DNA from 4 places in the Halanaerocella petrolearia genome. Region 2 is predicted to be linked to each of the others. Evidence: riboswitches for the same ligand, from Rfam matches in the RefSeq annotation. Region 2 holds a riboswitch; each other region holds the start of a gene.
The links. Region 2 has a riboswitch for S-adenosylmethionine ahead of ACYQ39_RS01130 (hypothetical protein). Riboswitches for the same ligand answer to the same signal wherever they lie in the genome.

Region 1 (4,683 bases), 1.2 Mb from region 2:
GTATACTAAGGAGGAATTAAAGTGAACCAGGCGTTATTATCTACATTATCTGGTTTAATTGTTGGAGGTTTATTCTCCTTTTTGGACTTGCCTATTCCAGCTCCACCGACTTTATCAGGAGTTATGGGAATTATCGGTATTTATTTAGGTTTTATGTTAGTTAATATGTTAAATTAAGATGTTTAGACTAGGAAATTTAGGAAGGCCTGAATTTTCTAGTCTTTTTCTTATAATATGGTTAAGATAGACGTCTGACGGATAGTGTCAGCGTGAATAAGATATAAGCATTATTCACATAGATTATTGATTACTATCTAATTTTAATTATAAAAGTTGAATTTAATTGATATAAAGTTTCAAGCTATGAGTCTTGAGCTGTGAGCTATGAGTTTAAAAATTTAAAGAATTTAGCTCAGGACACACAAATCACGACTCATGACACTATATTAAAGGGAGGATTTATTAATGACAAAGTATATTTTTGTAACTGGTGGTGTTGTTTCTTCATTAGGAAAAGGAATTACAGCTGCATCTTTAGGTAGATTGTTAAAAGAGAGAGGGTTAAATGTTACAGTTCAGAAGTTAGACCCATATATTAATGTTGACCCAGGTACTATGAATCCTTATCAACACGGAGAAGTTTTTGTAACTGATGATGGTGCCGAGACAGATTTAGATTTAGGACATTATGAGCGATTTATTGATATTGATTTGAATCAAAATTCTAATGTAACAACTGGACAGATATATTCTACAGTATTGAAGAAAGAACGACGCGGAGATTATTTAGGTGGTACAGTACAGGTAATTCCTCATATAACTGATGAGATTAAATCTAGAGTGGAACGATTAGGTGATAATGAAGATGTTGATGTGGCTTTAGTTGAAATTGGTGGTACTGTTGGTGATATTGAAGGGCTACCTTTCTTAGAGACAATTAGACAGTGTAAACATGACTTTGGCCCAGAGAATGTAATGTATATTCACTGTACTTTAATTCCATATCTTAATGCAGCAAATGAGCTAAAGACAAAGCCAACTCAACATAGTGTTAAAGAATTAAGACGGTTAGGTATTCAACCAGATGTGATTATTTGTCGTAGTGAGCGAGAGTTAACCAAAGAAGTTAAAGATAAGATTGCTTTATTCTGTGATATTGATGAAGAAGCAGTAATTCCAGTTAAAGATGCAGAATGTATCTATGATGTGCCATTAATTGTAGAACAAGAAGGTTTAGCAGATATAACTCTTAAAAAGTTAGATTTACATTCTCGAGTAGAGCAACCAGATCTATCTGAATGGCGAGAAATGGTAAATAAAATGAAGAATCTAAGTAATGATACAAGTATTGCCATTGTAGGTAAGTATGTTGAGTTACCTGATGCTTATATTAGTATTGTTGAATCATTACAACATGCTGGTGTAAGTAATGATACGGCAATAGATATTAAATGGATTCATGCTGAAGATGTTGAAGAAGATGGTGCTAAAGCCCATTTATCTAATGTAGATGGTATTTTAGTGCCGGGTGGCTTTGGTGATCGAGGTGTACCAGGTAAGATTGAAACAATTCGGTATGCTAGAGAGAATGAAGTTCCATACTTTGGCATCTGTTTAGGAATGCAGTGTGCCGTAATTGAATTTGCTCGTAATGTATGTGGTTTAGAAGGAGCACATAGTGCTGAATTTGATGATGATACTCCTTATCCAGTAATTGATCTAATGCCAGAGCAGAAGGATGTTGAAGAAAAAGGTGGAACTATGAGATTAGGATTATATCCTTGCAAGGTTCCAGAAGATACTGTCTGTCGTGATTTATATGAAGCAGAGGTAATTTATGAACGACACCGCCATCGTTATGAATTTAATAATCAATATCGTAAAAAATTAACTGAAGCAGGTTTAGTTTTATCTGGTGTTTCTCCAGATGATAGGTTAGTAGAGGTTGTTGAAATAGAGGACCACCCATGGTTTGTAGCTAGTCAGTTCCATCCTGAATTTGAATCACGTCCTAATCGCCCACATCCATTATTTAAAGGATTTGTTGAGGCGGCTTTAAATAATTAGAATTGACATAGCTAGATAAAGATGTTAATATAGTTTAAAATAAAATAATTTTATATTCTTATCCAGAGTGGTGGAGGGACTGGCCCAATGAAGCCCGGCAACCCCCGATTAGGGAAGGTGCCAACTCCTACAAAGTTTTCTAGTGGAACTTTGAAAGATGAGAAGAGTAAAATCCTCTTCTTAAGAAGAGGATTTTTTTATTTTAACACTGTTGATAATTATATTTTTATATTTAATAGGGGATAATCTTAATAACTGTATGCTTTATTAATGGTATATTATGTATATAATTGTGTCACCATAGGTGATACAGTCATGTGTCGTGTGCTGTGTGCCATTAGCAGATTTTTCACAGAAGCTCTTTGTGATAAAGACCATCTACTCACAACACATCCTTCAGGTCTAAAAAACAAGACCTTTTGTAATAGAAACTATTTGCTGATAGCTATAGCACTATCAACCAAGGAGGTTTATAATGGAAGTTACTTTAAATAAGATAAAAGAAGCTGCTAAAAATTTAACAGGAATTATACATAAAACTAATTTAAGTTATAGTACAACTTTTAGCCAATTAAGTAATAACCAGATTTATCTTAAAGCAGAAAATTTACAAAAGACTGGTTCTTTTAAAATTAGAGGAGCCTACAATAAGATAGCCAATTTAACTGAAAAAGAAAGGGAACGAGGAGTTATTGCTTCTTCAGCAGGAAATCACGCCCAAGGAGTTGCTTTAGGTGCTACTAAGAATGGTCTACAAGCTACTATTGTAATGCCTGAGGATGCTCCAATTGCTAAAGTAACAGCTACACAGAATTATGGAGCTAATGTTGTTCTGTATGGAACTGTCTATGATGAAGCATATAATAAAGCAATGGAGTTACAACAAGAGCAAAATTTAACTTTTTTACATCCTTTTAATGATCCAGAAGTGATTGCAGGACAGGGAACAATTGGTTTAGAAATCCTTGCAGATCTACCAGAAGTCGATATTATATTAGCCCCAATTGGTGGGGGAGGATTAATCTCTGGCATTGCTGTAGCAGCTAAAACAATAAAGCCAGAAGTAAAAGTGATTGGAGTTGAGGCAGCTAGTGCTCCAGCTATGAAAAGATCATTAAAGCAAGATAAAATAATTAGTTTAGACAAGGCTAATACTATTGCTGATGGAATAGCAGTTAAGAGACCAGGTTCAGTAACCTATCAATTATGTCAGGAGTATCTTGATGGAGTTGTAACAGTCTGTGATGAAGAGATTGCTAATGCGATTTTAATGTTGTTAGAACGGGCCAAGATGACAGTTGAAGGTGCTGGAGCTACTGCTTTAGCAGCTGTTTTGAATAATAAATTAGAAGTTGAGAATAAAAATATAGCTACTGTTTTAAGTGGTGGTAATATTGATGTCAATATGATTTCTAGAATCATTGAACGTGGTTTGACTAAAGCAGGTCGCAGAGTCAGATTCAAGACTATACTCAAAGATCAACCAGGTAATCTACAACAACTTTTAAATCGAATTGCCAAATCAGATGCAAATGTAATTTCAATTCATCATAATCATCACCAGGATGGGATTCCTATTGATTCAGCAGAAGTAGAGTTAGAGTTAGAGACAAGAAACCGTGAACATGCTCAAAAGATTTATGAGTCTCTAAAAGAGCATGGGTATAAGTTATTTGAGTAGTAATTCCTGACATTGATTATCAATGATTATATTATTTGATGTTAACTGTACACTATACACTATACACTATACACTGTAAACTAAATAACTAGGAGGTATTCAAATGGCAGATTTAGAGACAGTCAGTACTACAGAGGCGCCAGCAGCAATTGGCCCTTATTCACAAGGAGTTAAGTGTGGTAATTTATTATTTTTATCAGGACAAATACCTTTAGACCCAGATTCAGAAAGAGATGATGACCTAATAGTAGGAGGTATTGAGGTACAGACTAAGCAGGTTTTAGAGAATGTGAAGGCTATTTTAAAAGAAACAGGTTTAGAATTGTCTGATGTAGCAAAAACTACCTTATTTATTAGTAATATGGATGACTTTGATAAGATTAATAGAGTCTATGCCGATTACTTTAGTAAACATAAGCCAGCTCGGTCTTGTGTCGAGGTAGCTAAGTTGCCTAGGGATGTAGGAATCGAGATGGAAGTTATAGCTAGTTTTGATTAAACTAAGTTGTTAAAAATTTTTCCCTTACGATTCCTGCACTTTAAGGATTTGAGATGTGTTTATGATTTGAACTTGATTTAGCTCACCCTATGAGTTTCATAGAAACTTTTCGTGATAAAGACCATCTGCACCTAGCAGACGACAGATCCTTCAGGTCTTGAAATCAAGACCTTACGTAATAAAACCCATTTGCTGATAGCGTGGCACAAAGTGCCACTTTATATCAATAATAAGTAGTTTCAAGAAGTAGGTAAAGTTAATTCTTTACCTACTTTTTTATTTTTTTGGTATATAATTACTAAAAAATGTAAATAATATTAGTGAATAATCAAATGGGAGGGATAAAGATGAAGAAATACATAACGTTTGTTATTGTTCTTATGTTGATGTTGACTACTGTAGTTTCTGCTAAAGGTGATTTAGAGAGAATAGGAGA
Region 2 (4,683 bases):
TTACAGTAGCTTTCATAGCTTGACTAGTTGGATCTAAGATTGGAGCATTAAGTCCTGCTTGAATAGCCATAGCTAAATAGGCTGTATTTACTTCTTCTCTAACTGGAAGACCATAGGAAATATTACTGACACCTAAGACTGTAGCAACTCCTAATTCATCTTTGATTAGACGAATAGCTTTAACGGTTTCTTGAACTCGCTCTTGTTCAGCACTAGCTGCTAAAGCCAAAGTATCAATCCAGATATCTTCTTTATTAATGCCAATTGCTTGAGCTTGCTTAACAATTTTTCGAGCAACCTTTAATCTTCCTTGAGCAGTAGGAGGGATGCCATCCTCATCTAAAGTTAATCCTAAAACTGCTGCACCATACTTATTTGCTAAAGGAAGAACTCGTTCCAAACTTTCCTGTTCACCAGTTACTGAGTTGATTAATGGTTTACCTACTACTTGTTGTAGCCCCGTTTCTAATACCTCTTGATTAGTTGTATCAATAGAGACTGGGACATCTACTACATTATGGACTGTCTCTAGGGCCAACTTCATAGCCTGAGCTTGATCAATTTCTGGTACTCCAACATTAATATCCAAAATATCAGCTTCAGTTTTAACCTGCTTAGTAGCTTCTTGAGAAACAAGTTCCATATTATTTTCAGCTAGTTGATCTGATAGCTTTTCTCGTCCAGTAGGGTTGATTCGTTCACCAATGATTCGAGTTGGTAAATCATCAGAGATAGTTACTGTTTTAGTTCGACTAGTTAATCTAGTTTCTTTAATAACTTCTCCTTTGTTAGGTGTAACATTTGTTACTTGTTCTTTAACCAACTTTATATATTCAGGAGTAGAGCCACAACAGCCACCAATTATATTGGCCCCTGCCTTGATAAAGTCTGGAATATAATCTGCCATTTCTTGAGCTGACATAGGAAAGACTGTCTGGTTATTATCATCTAAGATTGGTAACCCAGCATTAGGTTGAACACAGATAGGAAGGTCTGTCTCTTGATCTATAATCTCTACTATCTCTACTAATTTCTTAGGACCTAAGCTACAGTTGGCCCCAATTGCATCAGCACCAATAGCTTCTAAAACAGTGACTGCTGTTTGAGGGTCAGTTCCTGTCATTGTCTTTAAATTCTCTTCATAAGTTAAATTACAGATTACAGGAAGATAAGTTTCTTCTTTAACAGCAATTAAAGCGGCTCGAGCCTCCTGTAGATCAGTCATAGTCTCAATATTAATCAAATCAGCTCCAGCTTCCTCTAAAGCTTTAGCCTGTTGAGCAAATACTTCATAAGCTTTCTGAAAAGATAGATCTCCTAAAGGCTCTAATAACTTTCCAGTAGGACCAATAGAAGCTGAAACAAATACATTATTATTAGATGCTACTTCTCGAGCCAACTTTACGGCTTGGCTATTTATCTCAACTACTTGATCCTCTAAGCCATACTCAGCCAACTTAAGGGAGTTGGCCCCAAATGTATTAGTCTGAATAATATTACTGCCGGCATTTAGATAACTTGTATATATCTCCTGTAGTATCTCTGGGTTAGTTAAGTTTAATTCTTCTGGGCAGTCACCAACTTCTAATCCTTTATTCTGTAGTGCAGTACCCATAGCACCATCTAATACTAGAATCTCATTTTCTAATCTATCTAATAAATTACTCACTACTACATACTCCTTTCTTACTCTATCTATAATTATCTATTTTTTGATCTTAACTGCAAAGATGTAGTTTAATTGATATAAAGCGTCACTTTAATATCACAGCGATGAGCTATGAGCTGTGAGTCGTGAGCTAGAAATCAAACGTAACAAGCTCATTAATGTAATGGGTTTGAATTGGCTCATGGCTCATAGCAGATAGCTAACAACTACTATTCATACACACAAGTTTCAAATTCACAATTTTGGCAGTTAAAGTCACAACTAGGTCTATCTGATTCAACATTACCTAATCCTATCAAGGCAGTAATTGACTTTTGAGGATCTAGTATGTAACCAGAACTAAGGTTAATATCTAACTCTTCTCCATCTAAAAGATCTAATAATTCAGGTTGCATATCTAATTTAGTATCACCATAACCAGGGCTAAACCGCATTGTTAGATGGGATAAACCTCTGGTTAGAGATTCTTTTTTAATTAATCTAGTTACTTCATTAGCTACTTCTTCTACTGCTGCTGAACCTACTGCATCTAAAGTAGTTGCTTTAGTTAATTCACCTTCAGCAAAAAGTTGATTTACCTTCTCTTCTAATTTATATCCTATAGTTACTGCTAAAAGAGCTACTTCTTCTTGGTCAGCTAATAAGTCAGCTATATCCTGACTCTGAAAGGTAAATTTTTCTGCTCCTAAGCTAACTTTATCTTGATCAATATCTATCTCTTCTAAGATGATATATTTTCCTTTAGGTTCTAATAGGGGAGTGGCTAAATCTATTGTATCAGAGATTATCTTTTCCACTTTAGCATTAGATTCAGTCTGTTCTTGATAACCTAATTCTTTCTTCACTTCATATTTAAGAATTTCAATTGAGATATCTTGGATAATAATCTACACCTCCAATAAAAAAACCTCTTCTTATAAGAGAAGAGGAGTTATCATCTTCCCTTATTTCTCAGAAGTTAAGACTTCCGCAGGAGTTGGCACCACTGTAGTATCTTAAACTCAAACTAAAAATTACTACTGGTTGCCGGGTTTCATAGGGCCAGTCCCTCCACCACTCTCAATAAGGCTAATATCTATTCAATTATTGTGCATAAGTATAACATCAATTATACTCTTTGTCAAAACTAATTCTTTTTTTAAGTATAACTAAACCTATCTTTTATAAACATAATTAATGTTAAACTGTTAAAAAGGGGAATAAAATAATGACTAATAGTAATAAAGAAGATGCTAAAACAAAAATCAGCAATAACTATAAGTTTAATTTTGCAGTAAATATTTTAGACGGTGCTTTTTATACTTTAGGTATGGGTTTTATCTCAGTTAGTACTATTTTACCTTTATTTGTTCGCCAATTAACTAAATCTAAGTTTTTAATCAGTTTAATTGCAGCTATTATGATGTTTGGTACTACTTTTCCACAATTATTATCAGCTAAGTGGACTGCAGGTTTAGATAGAAAGAAGAGAAGAGTACTAATTTTTGGACTACTACAAAGGCTACCTTTATTGCTTTTGGCTATTTTAACTTATTTACTTGCTTCTAATAATCTGTTATTGTTTAGTTTCTTTTTACTGTGGACATTACATACTATCTTTTCTGGATTAGTTGGCCCAGTATGGTTTGATTTAGTAGCTAAAGTAATTCCTCAGGAGAACAGGGGGAAATTTTTTGGTTATCGAACCTTTTTAAGTAGTTTATTAGAGGTATTCGGGGCTTTGGGAGCTGGTTATATAATTAAGGAATTTTCTTTTCAAATTAGCTTTACTATTCTCTTTGGGATAACTTTTATAGCTATGATGATTTCATATCTTTTTTTAGCTTTAGTTAAGGAGCCAGCTTACCCAACAGAAGATAAAAATGATAGCTTCAAAGAATATATTCAAAAATTATTATCAATTATAAAAAAGGAGATAAATTACCGAAATTACTTGATTGGAGCTGTCTTAGTCCAGTTTATTGGTATGGCTGATGGATTGTTTACAGTAGCAGGCATTGAAAGGTTAGGTTTAAAGGCAGGGGAGGCTGATAAGGTTGTTGGTATTTTTACAGTAGTATTGATTATAAGTAAGAGTCTAACTAATATTTTCTGGGGTTATTTAGGAGATAAATATGGTCATAAGCTGGTAGTAGTAATTGCTGCCTTCTTTAATGCATTAGGATTAGCAGTTGCTTTTTTTGCTCATAGTCTAATTTTTTTCTATTTAGTATTTATTTTAACAGGTATAGCTTTAGGAGGCAATAGTGTTTCTTTTATAACTATCATTGCTGATTTTGCTTCTTCACCTGAGGAAAGAACAGTTTATGTAGGATTAACTAATACAGTTACTGGTTTAACAATGGCAATTATTTCTCTATTAGGTGGCTTATTAGCCGATATATTAAATTATAAAGTAGTTTTTGGTAGTTCTTTTATAATGATTGTCTTAGGAATCATACTTTTATTTTTTAAAGTAAAGGATCCTAGATTATCTTAACAATAAAAATCTGATTTATCAGCAAATAAGTTGACAAAGACAAGAAAGTATATTAAAATAAAAACAGATAATTTTTTTATTTATTAACTTATTTAATTCCATTAAAAAAGTTTTGTTATAAGTTCTTGATATTCTTTTTTATTTGTTATATACTTTTTATAGTCAAGATTATAATCAAATAATCACTAAATAAATAGTAACTTTCAAAAGTTACTATTTATTTAAACCAACTTAATTAATTTGATTAACTAAGTTGGTTTATCTATAAACTTATATAAAATAGGAGGTGTATCTAAAGGGCAAAATAGATTAGATATTACTTACATCATTAGGATAAGCAATAATATAAGTATATAATTGTTATGTAAAAAAATAATTTTCTTTCATTCATGATTATTAATTAGGAGAAATAATCTGAAATAAGTCTATAATCAAATAAAATTCATTATAAGTTCATAAGATTCTCCTTATCTAAACTACTCAATAAGATAAGGGGGCAATTTAAAATGGATATTTTTACAGTTGGATCATTTAT
Region 3 (4,683 bases), on a different contig from region 2:
ACTGATGAAACAGTATAGAAGTTTTCGATTTAGAAATCTATCCTTTCTAGTTAATAAAAAAGCATTATACATATTAGCCAGTTTACTATTACTTACTGTAGTAGGAGTAATTTTTAGTGTCGGAGTAGGTGATATGTATATTTCTCCTGTTCAAGTAGTGAAAGCTTTATTTGGATCTGGTACAGAGGCTAAAATTCTTGTTATTCGTTCTTTTAGATTGCCACGAGTTATTACTGCTTTACTTGCTGGTTCAGCACTAGCTGTAGCAGGAGTTATTTTGCAAGGGATAATTAGAAATCCTTTAGCTTCACCAAATATTATTGGTATTACAGGAGGAGCATCTGCAGGAGCAGTTCTGTTTTTGTCTTACTTTACTTCTTCAGATGTAAATAATTCTTTGACAGTCAGTATTAAGTGGTTGCCTGTTGCAGCTTTCTTAGGAGCAGGTTTGATAGCAATCTTAGTTTATACTTTAGCATGGAAAGATGGAGTTTCTCCAGTACGTCTAGTATTGATAGGAATTGGATTGAGTGCTACTATGCAGGCTTTAACAACGATGTTAATCATACTCAGTCCTATTTATTTAGCTAGTCAAGCTTATGTCTGGTTGACAGGAAGTGTTTATGCTACAACATGGAGTGATGTTTTGACTCTACTTCCTTGGTTAGTGGGACTGTTGCCTATTGCTTTTATGTATGCTAAAGATATGAATGTGCAGATTTTAGGAGATGAGATTGCTCAAGGAGTTGGGAGTGCAGTAGAGAAGAAGAGGTTAATTTTATTGTTGATTAGTGTTGGCTTAGCTGCTTCATCTGTATCAGTAGCAGGTGGTATTAGTTTTGTAGGTCTGATGGCGCCTCATATAGCAAGAAAATTAGTTGGCCCAACTTTTGAAGTCTTATTGCCAACATCGGCTTTATTAGGAGGTCTGATTTTACTATTGGCTGACCTGATTGCTAGGGTAGCTTTTCTACCTCTTGATCTACCAGCAGGTATTTTTACAGCAGCTATTGGTGCCCCTTATTTTATTTACTTATTATATAAGACTAATAAATAGCTATTAGCTGTGAGCTATGAGTCGTTAGCTAATTCAAAGTCAAAACCATAAAATAATTCAAATCTTTTAAAACTAAAGAAGTTATATAATTTAGATCTTGATTGCAGAGGTTTTGAATTTGGCACATAGCACATAGCACATAGCACATAGCACATAGCAGACAGCAGACAGCAGATAGCTATGTCACTGAAAGTGACAAATACTTTAACAAGTAGGATATAAATTATTTTAAGGAGAGTAGAGAATTATGAAACATGTATTAGAGACTGAAGATTTAACATTAGGCTATGGAGAGGAAATAATCATTGATGAACTTGATTTACAGCTACCTAAAGGTGAAATCACAGTATTTGTAGGTGGAAATGGAGCCGGAAAGTCTACTTTACTTCGTTCTTTAGCTAGATTACTAAAGCCTAAAACTGGTTCAATAATCTTGGATAAGTCTGATATCAGTAAGTTATCTACTAAAGAATTGGCTAAAAAGATGGCCATTCTGCCTCAAGGGCCAACTGCCCCAGAAGAATTAACTGTATTACAGCTAGTTAAGCAGGGGCGATATCCTCATCAAAATTGGTTACAACAATGGTCTAAAGAAGATGAAAGAATGGTTAATAAGGCGTTAGCAGATACCCAATTGACTAAACTGGCTGACAAACCAGTCAACTCTCTATCAGGTGGTCAGCGTCAGAGAGCATGGATAGCTATGGTATTGGCCCAAGGTACAGATACTATCCTATTAGATGAACCAACTACTTATTTAGATATGGCCCATCAGATAGAAGTCCTTGATCTACTTTTTGAGTTGAATCAAGCTCAAGACTGTACTATTATAATGGTACTGCATGACTTGAATTTAGCTTGTCGCTATGCTGATCATATAGTGGCTTTAAATAACAAAGAAGTTGTTGCTCAGGGGACACCTCAAGAGGTTATGACGGCTAAATTAGTTGAATCTGTCTTTGATATGCAGGCTAAGATTATTGAAGATCCATTATATGAGACTCCAATGTGTATTCCTTTCAGTAAGCATGTTAAATAACTTCAGTGTGAGGAATGAGTGTCAGTAAATTTAGGATTAAAAAATTATTTTATATTTTAATGGTTTATAAGTTTTTGACTTTAGGTTTTAACTGTCAATTGTAAATTGTAAACTGTCAACTATTGATATAATGTAATGTTATATTATATCAATTAAGTTTGATTGTTATTAATAAATCCAATATACTAGAGAAAAAAAGTTAATATGGGAGGCAATAAAGATGGAGTCATTTGAAACAACAGGTGTTTGTGCTAGAGAGATTAAATTTGATGTAAATGATGAAGGAGTAATTGAAGAAGTAGAGTTTGTAGGAGGATGTAATGGTAACTTATCTGGGATAGCTGCCTTAGTAGAAGGGTCTAAGATAGAAGAAGTAGCAGATAAATTGGAAGGAATTACTTGTCGTAACGAGACTTCTTGTCCTGATCAGCTTAGTAAGGCTTTAAAGGAGATGGCTTAAGAAAAAATCTCTTGACAAGTTTAATTAGAGTTGTTATTATATCTGTAACTTAACTAAATAACGCATACTCTTATCTAGAGAGGTGGAGGGACTGGCCCGTTGAAACCCAGCAACCAGTACTTACTTTTATAAGTACCCGGTGCTAACTCCTGCAGTGCATGAGCTGAGAGATAAGAGAAGAGACTATAACCTCTTCTCTTATTGGGAAGAGGATTTTTTATTTCAAGCTATGAGTGTGAGGAATTAGTGTCAGTCAGACTTTTCGTAATAAATTCACTAGTTACTGACACCATATATCAATCAAAAGCAGCTAGTAAGTCTCTTGTAATAACTATCGATTGAAATATAAGCTGACTCAAACCTAATAGATTAGAAGGGGTAGATGTAGTAATGATTGAAATTAAGGATTTAACCAAGACCTACCAAAGTGAAGAAGGACCAGTCACAGCATTAGAAGGAATTGATCTAGAGATTGATGAAGGCGAGATTTTTGGGATTATTGGCCCGAGTGGTGCAGGAAAAAGTACCTTTATTCGATGTCTGAATTTATTAGAACGTCCTACTAAAGGGCAAATAATTATAGATGGCAAAGATTTAACTCAATTAAGTACTTCTCAATTACGTGCTGCACGAAAAGATATAGGAATGATCTTTCAAAACTTTAATCTATTACAATCTCGTACAGTAGCAGAGAATGTAGCTTTTTCTTTAGAACTTGCTGGCAAGAAGAAAGCTGAAATAGAACCTAAAGTTGATAAATTACTTAGGTTAGTTGATTTAGAAGATAAAGCTGATAATTATCCTAGTCAGTTAAGTGGAGGACAACAGCAACGAGTAGGAATTGCTCGAGCATTAGCTAATGATCCTAAAGTTCTACTGTGTGATGAAGCGACTTCCTCTTTAGACCCTGAAACAACTCATTCTATTTTAGAATTACTAAAGGATATTAATCAACAATTAGGAATTACTGTTGTGCTTATTACACATGAAATGGAAGTTATTAAGGAAATTTGTACTCAAGTAGCTGTTATAGCAGAAGGAGGAATTGCTGAACAGGGAGATGTACTTGATATCTTTACAGCTCCTAAACAGCCAGTAACTAAGAAATTCTTACAACGGGTAATTAATGCTAATGTACCATCTGAATTACTATCACGTGTTACAGTCAATAATCCTGACCAAGGTCGGTTAATAAAATTAAGCTTTACTGGTGATTCAGCTGGAGAACCAATTGTCTCTGATTTTATTCATACTCACCAGGTTGAAGCTAATATCTTATATGGAAATATTGATAAGATTCAAGGGACTTCTTTTGGAACTTTAGTTATTGAATTAACAGGAGAACGAGATAATATTGAATCTAGTATTAAAGATCTTAAGAATAATTCTGGAGTAAGAATTGAGGTGATTGAAGGTGCAGAATCTACTAGTATTTCTAACTAAGCATAATAGTTTATTGCTAACTGGTATTCAAGAGACTCTTTATATGGTTGGGATTTCAATGTTAGTAGCTATGTTATTTGGAGTTCCTTTAGGAGTAGGAGTAGTAGTTACAGCTCAAGAGAATATTTTAGAAAATAAGTATTTGAATTTATTATTTAGTACTATTATTAATATTACTCGTTCTATTCCTTTTATTGTTCTAATGGTATCTTTGATTCCTATTACTAGAGTTATTGTAGGAACTTCAGTTGGAACTACAGCTGCTATTGTGCCATTAACTACAGCAGCTATTCCTTTCATAGGTAGAATAGTAGAAAGCTCTTTAAAAGAAGTAGATAAGGGAGTAATAGAAGCTGCTCAAAGTATGGGAGCTACTCCATGGCAGATTATTAAGAAAGTTTTATTACCTGAGGCTCTGCCTTCTTTAGTTCTAGGAATGACTATTACAGCAATTACTTTAATTGGTTTCTCAGCTATTGCAGGAGCAATTGGGGCTGGAGGTTTAGGTGACATTGCAGTTAGATATGGATATCATCGTTTTCAGACGGGAATTATGGTTAAGACAGTAATTCTATTAATCATTCTTGTCCAGTCAGTCCAGAGTTTTGGTAATTGGTTGGCAGCTAGATTGGATCATAGTTAAAAGTAGTTTACAGTTAACAGTTTACAATTTACAGTTAGAAT
Region 4 (4,683 bases), on a different contig from region 2:
AATCCAGGTCGGCTAGAGGAGCTAATGTTGCCAGGGGCCAAGGTATTTGTTAAGCATGAGGCTAAGCCAGGTCGAAAGACAGAGTATGATTTATTATTGATTGAGCAAGATGGAGAGTTGATTTCATTAGATACTAGATTACCTAATAAGTTAGTTAACCAAGCTTTAGAAACGAACTTTTTTTCTGAGTTTAAAGATTATCAAGAGGTTATTGCTGAATATACTGTTGGTAATAGTAGATTAGATTTTTTATTACGTAATGGAGAAGAAGAATGTTTAATAGAAGTTAAATCAGTTACTTTAGTAGAAGATAAGATAGCTAAATTTCCGGATGCTCCTACAAAGCGAGGGCGTAGACATCTAGATGAGTTGATTGAGGCTCATCAAAAGGGCTATCGTAGTGTAGTTTTATTTATTATTCAACGTCAGAATATTGATTATTTTACTCCTTGTCGTAGAATTGATCTTGACTTTGCTCAAAAGTTAGAAGAAACTATAGATGCAGGAGTAGAAGTTTATGCTTATCAATGCCAAACAAACACAGATGGAATTAAGCTGGATAATCAAATAAAAGTTAAGGTATAAGTAAGGGGGATTATTTTATGTTTAATTTTGATGATGTAATTGATCGGAGAGATACTGATTCTTTAAAGTGGGATACAATTGGTGATGATAATATGTTACCTATGTGGGTAGCAGATATGGACTTTAAGAGCCCTAAAGCAGTCAGAGAAGCTCTTGCTAAAAGAGTAGAGCATGGTATTTTTGGCTATGCTGGAGGATATGACTCATACTATGATGCAGTTATCCAGTGGATGAAAAGACGCCAGCAATGGGAAGTAAAGAAAGATTGGATCTCTATTAGTCCAGGGGTAGTTCCAGCTTTGAATATGTTAGTTAGAGCTTTGACTAATCAAGGTGATAAGGTAGTTATTCAATCACCTGTCTACTATCCTTTTTATGAAGTAGTAGAGAATAATGGCTGTCATGTAGTTGATAATCCTTTACAATTTGATGGTGCTAGTTATCAGATGGACTTTGCAGATTTAGAGGAAAAACTTGACTCGCGAGTTAAACTTATGATTCTTTGTAGTCCTCATAACCCAGTTGGTAGAGTCTGGAGTGAAGAGGAATTGAGGAAATTAGGGGAAATATGTAATAAAAATGACGTAATTATAATTGCAGATGAGATTCATTCTGATTTGATTTTGTCAGATAATGAACACCAAGTATTTTCTTCTCTCTCAGAAGAATTTAAACAAAATTCTGTAATCTGTAATGCTCCCACAAAGACTTTTAATATTGCAGGTATTCAGATTTCTAATATTATTATTCCTAATCAGAATATTAGAGAGTTATTTCAACATACTTTAGAGAGTACAGGGGTAGGAAGGCCAAATATATTTGCAGTTACAGCAGCTAGGGCAGCTTATAATAAAGGAGAAGAATGGTTAGATGAACTTTTAGTTTATCTAAAGAATAACTTAGAGTTTTTGCAAAGTTATATAGAAGAGAATATACCTCAAATAAATGTTATTGAACCAGAAGGTACCTATTTAGTCTGGTTAGATTTTAGAGAATTAGGTTTGACTGATAAAGAGATTAGAAGTTTATTATTTAAAGAAGCGGAGTTGATTTTAAATCCTGGGCCAATCTTTGGAGAGCAGGGAAGTGGATTTCAAAGGATTAATATAGCTTGTCCTAAATCAGTATTAAAGGAAGGTTTACAGAGGTTAAAAAAGGCAGTTGATAAGATATAATCTTATGATAATTGACATATTAAATTGGTTATGATAGAATTAAGTTGATTAAAAAATAGAATAATACATCACGAGTAGTGGAGGGACAGGCCCTATGAAGCTCAGCAACCGCCTGAGAAGGAAAGGTGCTAATTCCTGCCAGTCTTTTTTCTGGGAGATGTATTGAGTAGCTTATTATCTCTCCAGTTAGGAGAGTTTTTTTATTTTAATAAGAAATTATTTTAGTTAGTTGCGGAAAAATAATAGATAGATTTTAATTAGCAGTTAGTGATTATTAATTGTGGATTAAATATAGGAGGTAATAATTATGTCAGAAAGATACTTTTTTACATCTGAATCAGTAACAGAAGGTCATCCAGATAAGGTGGCAGATCAGATTTCTGATGCTGTTTTGGATGCTATCTTAGAAGAGGATTCAGCGGCTAGAGTAGCTTGTGAAACAACAGTTACTACAGGAATGGTCTTAGTAGCTGGTGAAATTTCTACCGATTGTTATGTTGATATTTCGGAAGTTGCGCGAGAAACTATTGAAGATATAGGTTATACAAGGGCCAAATATGGTTTTGACTCTGAAACTTGTGCAGTCTTAACTTCTATTGACGAACAGTCTCCTGATATTGCTATGGGAGTTGATGAGGCTTTGGAATCTAAAGAAGGGGCCCAAGAAGAGATTGGGGCAGGAGATCAGGGCATTATGTTTGGTTATGCTACTAATGAAACAGAAGAGTTGATGCCCTTACCAATTACTCTATCCCATAAGTTGGCCCAGCAGTTGGCTAAAGTAAGAAAAGAAGGGTCACTAAATTATCTACGACCTGATGGCAAGACTCAAGTTACAGTAGAGTATGAAGGAGACAAGCCAGTACGAATTGATGCAATTGTTATCTCTACTCAGCATCATCCTGAAATTGAACTAGAAGATCTACGAGAGGATTTAGTTGCAGAGGTAGTAAAGCCAGTTATTGATGCTGATTTATTAGATGAAGAGACTACATATTATATCAATCCAACTGGTCGCTTTGTAATTGGTGGTCCGCAAGGAGATGCTGGATTGACAGGACGAAAGATCATTGTTGATACTTATGGTGGTATGGCACGCCATGGTGGAGGAGCATTCTCTGGTAAAGATGCTACTAAAGTAGATAGATCTGCTACTTACGCTGCTCGTTATGTAGCTAAAAATATAGTAGCAGCAGGTTTAGCAGATAAATGTGAGGTACAATTATCATATGCTATTGGAGTAGCTCATCCAGTATCAATTATGGTTGATACATTTGGTACCGCTAAGCTTGAAGAGGATAAGATTGAAGAATTAGTTGATAAGCACTTTGATCTACGTCCAGGTGAGATTATTAAAGAATTAGATTTGAGGCAGCCAATTTATCGCCAGACAGCAACCTATGGTCACTTTGGGCGGTCTGATTTAGATTTACCTTGGGAGAGAACTGATAAAGCTGGTCTATTAAAAGAAGAAGCAGGTTTATAAATTATAAAATACCGCCCTATAGGGCGGTATTTATCTTATTAGGGGCTGGTTTATCCTTTTAGATTAATAGTTGGTTGTAAAGTTTTTTGTTCTTTGAAGTAACGACCTTGCTCCAAAAATAATTCAGTCATTTCTATTTGCAAGGTTTTTAATGTTAAGTTTTTAGGTGCTAGTTGCGATGATTCAGTTTTATTTATAGTCCATTCTTTTAGTTTTTTTCTTGTCTCTTTATAAGTAGCAGTAATTAATTTTTCGCTATCTGTTGGGAGAGGTTCTAGTGCTTTATGTGCTTTCTTATAACTAATATTAATAATCTTTTTAACTTGTTTATGGAAAGACTTTAATTTAGTTGGATTTTGTTGGTATTTTTCTTTGATCAAATCTAAAATTTGGTTAGAAATAGTCTCTATCCCCCATTTATCAGTATCAACCTTTAGTTTTTCTTCTAATTCTGAATAAGATTCTTTTTGGTTATCTTCTTTTTTCTCTTTCTTATCGTCTTTAAGCTCTTCTGTTAGAGTAAGAAAGTCACTCTTTTTTGATTTCTTTTGTTGTCGACCTTTATTTTGTTTATAAGCATGGTCATGATACTGATTTGTTTTAGTAATTGGAGATGTCTTTGTAATTCTATTGACGCCATCTTCAGTCATAGTATCCCCTCCCTCTTATTAATATTATCGATAGTTCAGGTTAGATTATAACCTGTCTATAGTAGCATTTAAGTTATTTAGCTAGGTATTGGTCGTATATAATACTATTAACTGATGGCTATGTTACTGAAAGAGAAATATCACCTTTGCATAAATAACCTTCTATAATACATAAATATAATAACAGCCTATTTAAATTAATTGAAATATACAATAAAATTGGTTTATAATTGTAATATACAAAGGAGGAGATAAAGTGACTAATAATCTTGAGATTTTAATTATGTTTGGTGCAGACTTTGACCAAAGTCAGTTATCTAGTTTAAAAAAGATGGCTCCTCAAGTTGCAATTACTAATCTTCAAGCAGATGAAGTTACTACTGAAATGATAAAAAAAGCAGATATTATATTTGGTTGGCCAAAGAAGGAAGATCTAAAGAAGGCAGAAAATTTGAAATGGTTACATCTACCAAGTGCTGGTGCAAGTAAGTATATAGATCAAAGTTTGTATCATAACCAAGATATTATTTTGACTAATTCTAGTGGTGTTTATGGTTTGCCAATAGCTGAACATATTTTAGGTATGATTTTAGCTTTTAATAATAATCTATCTCAGTATTTTGAGCAACAACAGCAGAAAGAATGGCAATCAGTAAGAGCAAGAAGAGATATTTATGGTTCTACTTGTGGAATAATTGGTTTTGGGAATATAGGAAGAGAAGTTGCTAAACGTGCTCAAGCTTTAGGCTCTAGAGTATTGGCACTGAAACGGACAGTAGATCAAGTT

Region 1: linked by a shared signal. The riboswitch ahead of ilvA (threonine ammonia-lyase) and the one ahead of ACYQ39_RS01130 (hypothetical protein) in region 2 are both predicted to bind S-adenosylmethionine.
Region 3: linked by a shared signal. The riboswitch ahead of ACYQ39_RS09720 (methionine ABC transporter ATP-binding protein) and the one ahead of ACYQ39_RS01130 (hypothetical protein) in region 2 are both predicted to bind S-adenosylmethionine.
Region 4: linked by a shared signal. The riboswitch ahead of metK (methionine adenosyltransferase) and the one ahead of ACYQ39_RS01130 (hypothetical protein) in region 2 are both predicted to bind S-adenosylmethionine.

Annotation. Positions count from the first base shown of each region.
Region 1 covers NZ_BAAHXW010000001.1:1,429,803-1,434,485, reverse strand. The annotation lists gene ACYQ39_RS07235 (XapX domain-containing protein) at 22-177, shown strand; gene pyrG (CTP synthase) at 466-2,067, shown strand; SAM riboswitch class I at 2,123-2,231, shown strand; gene ilvA (threonine ammonia-lyase) at 2,543-3,748, shown strand; gene ACYQ39_RS07220 (RidA family protein) at 3,852-4,247, shown strand; gene ACYQ39_RS07215 (hypothetical protein) at 4,595-4,683, shown strand, end outside.
Region 2 covers NZ_BAAHXW010000001.1:202,220-206,902, forward strand. The annotation lists gene ACYQ39_RS01125 (homocysteine S-methyltransferase family protein) at 1-1,669, opposite strand, end outside; gene ACYQ39_RS01130 (hypothetical protein) at 1,879-2,514, opposite strand; SAM riboswitch class I at 2,611-2,738, opposite strand; gene ACYQ39_RS01135 (MFS transporter) at 2,877-4,148, shown strand; gene ACYQ39_RS01140 (solute:sodium symporter family transporter) at 4,655-4,683, shown strand, end outside.
Region 3 covers NZ_BAAHXW010000002.1:498,316-502,998, forward strand. The annotation lists gene ACYQ39_RS09700 (FecCD family ABC transporter permease) at 1-5, shown strand, start outside; gene ACYQ39_RS09705 (FecCD family ABC transporter permease) at 5-1,057, shown strand; gene ACYQ39_RS09710 (ABC transporter ATP-binding protein) at 1,305-2,096, shown strand; gene ACYQ39_RS09715 (TIGR03905 family TSCPD domain-containing protein) at 2,317-2,556, shown strand; SAM riboswitch class I at 2,624-2,733, shown strand; gene ACYQ39_RS09720 (methionine ABC transporter ATP-binding protein) at 2,947-3,999, shown strand; gene ACYQ39_RS09725 (methionine ABC transporter permease) at 3,971-4,642, shown strand.
Region 4 covers NZ_BAAHXW010000002.1:1,131,531-1,136,213, forward strand. The annotation lists gene sfsA (DNA/RNA nuclease SfsA) at 1-585, shown strand, start outside; gene ACYQ39_RS13030 (MalY/PatB family protein) at 603-1,760, shown strand; SAM riboswitch class I at 1,823-1,924, shown strand; gene metK (methionine adenosyltransferase) at 2,068-3,246, shown strand; gene ACYQ39_RS13040 (hypothetical protein) at 3,297-3,896, opposite strand; gene ACYQ39_RS13045 (D-2-hydroxyacid dehydrogenase) at 4,153-4,683, shown strand, end outside.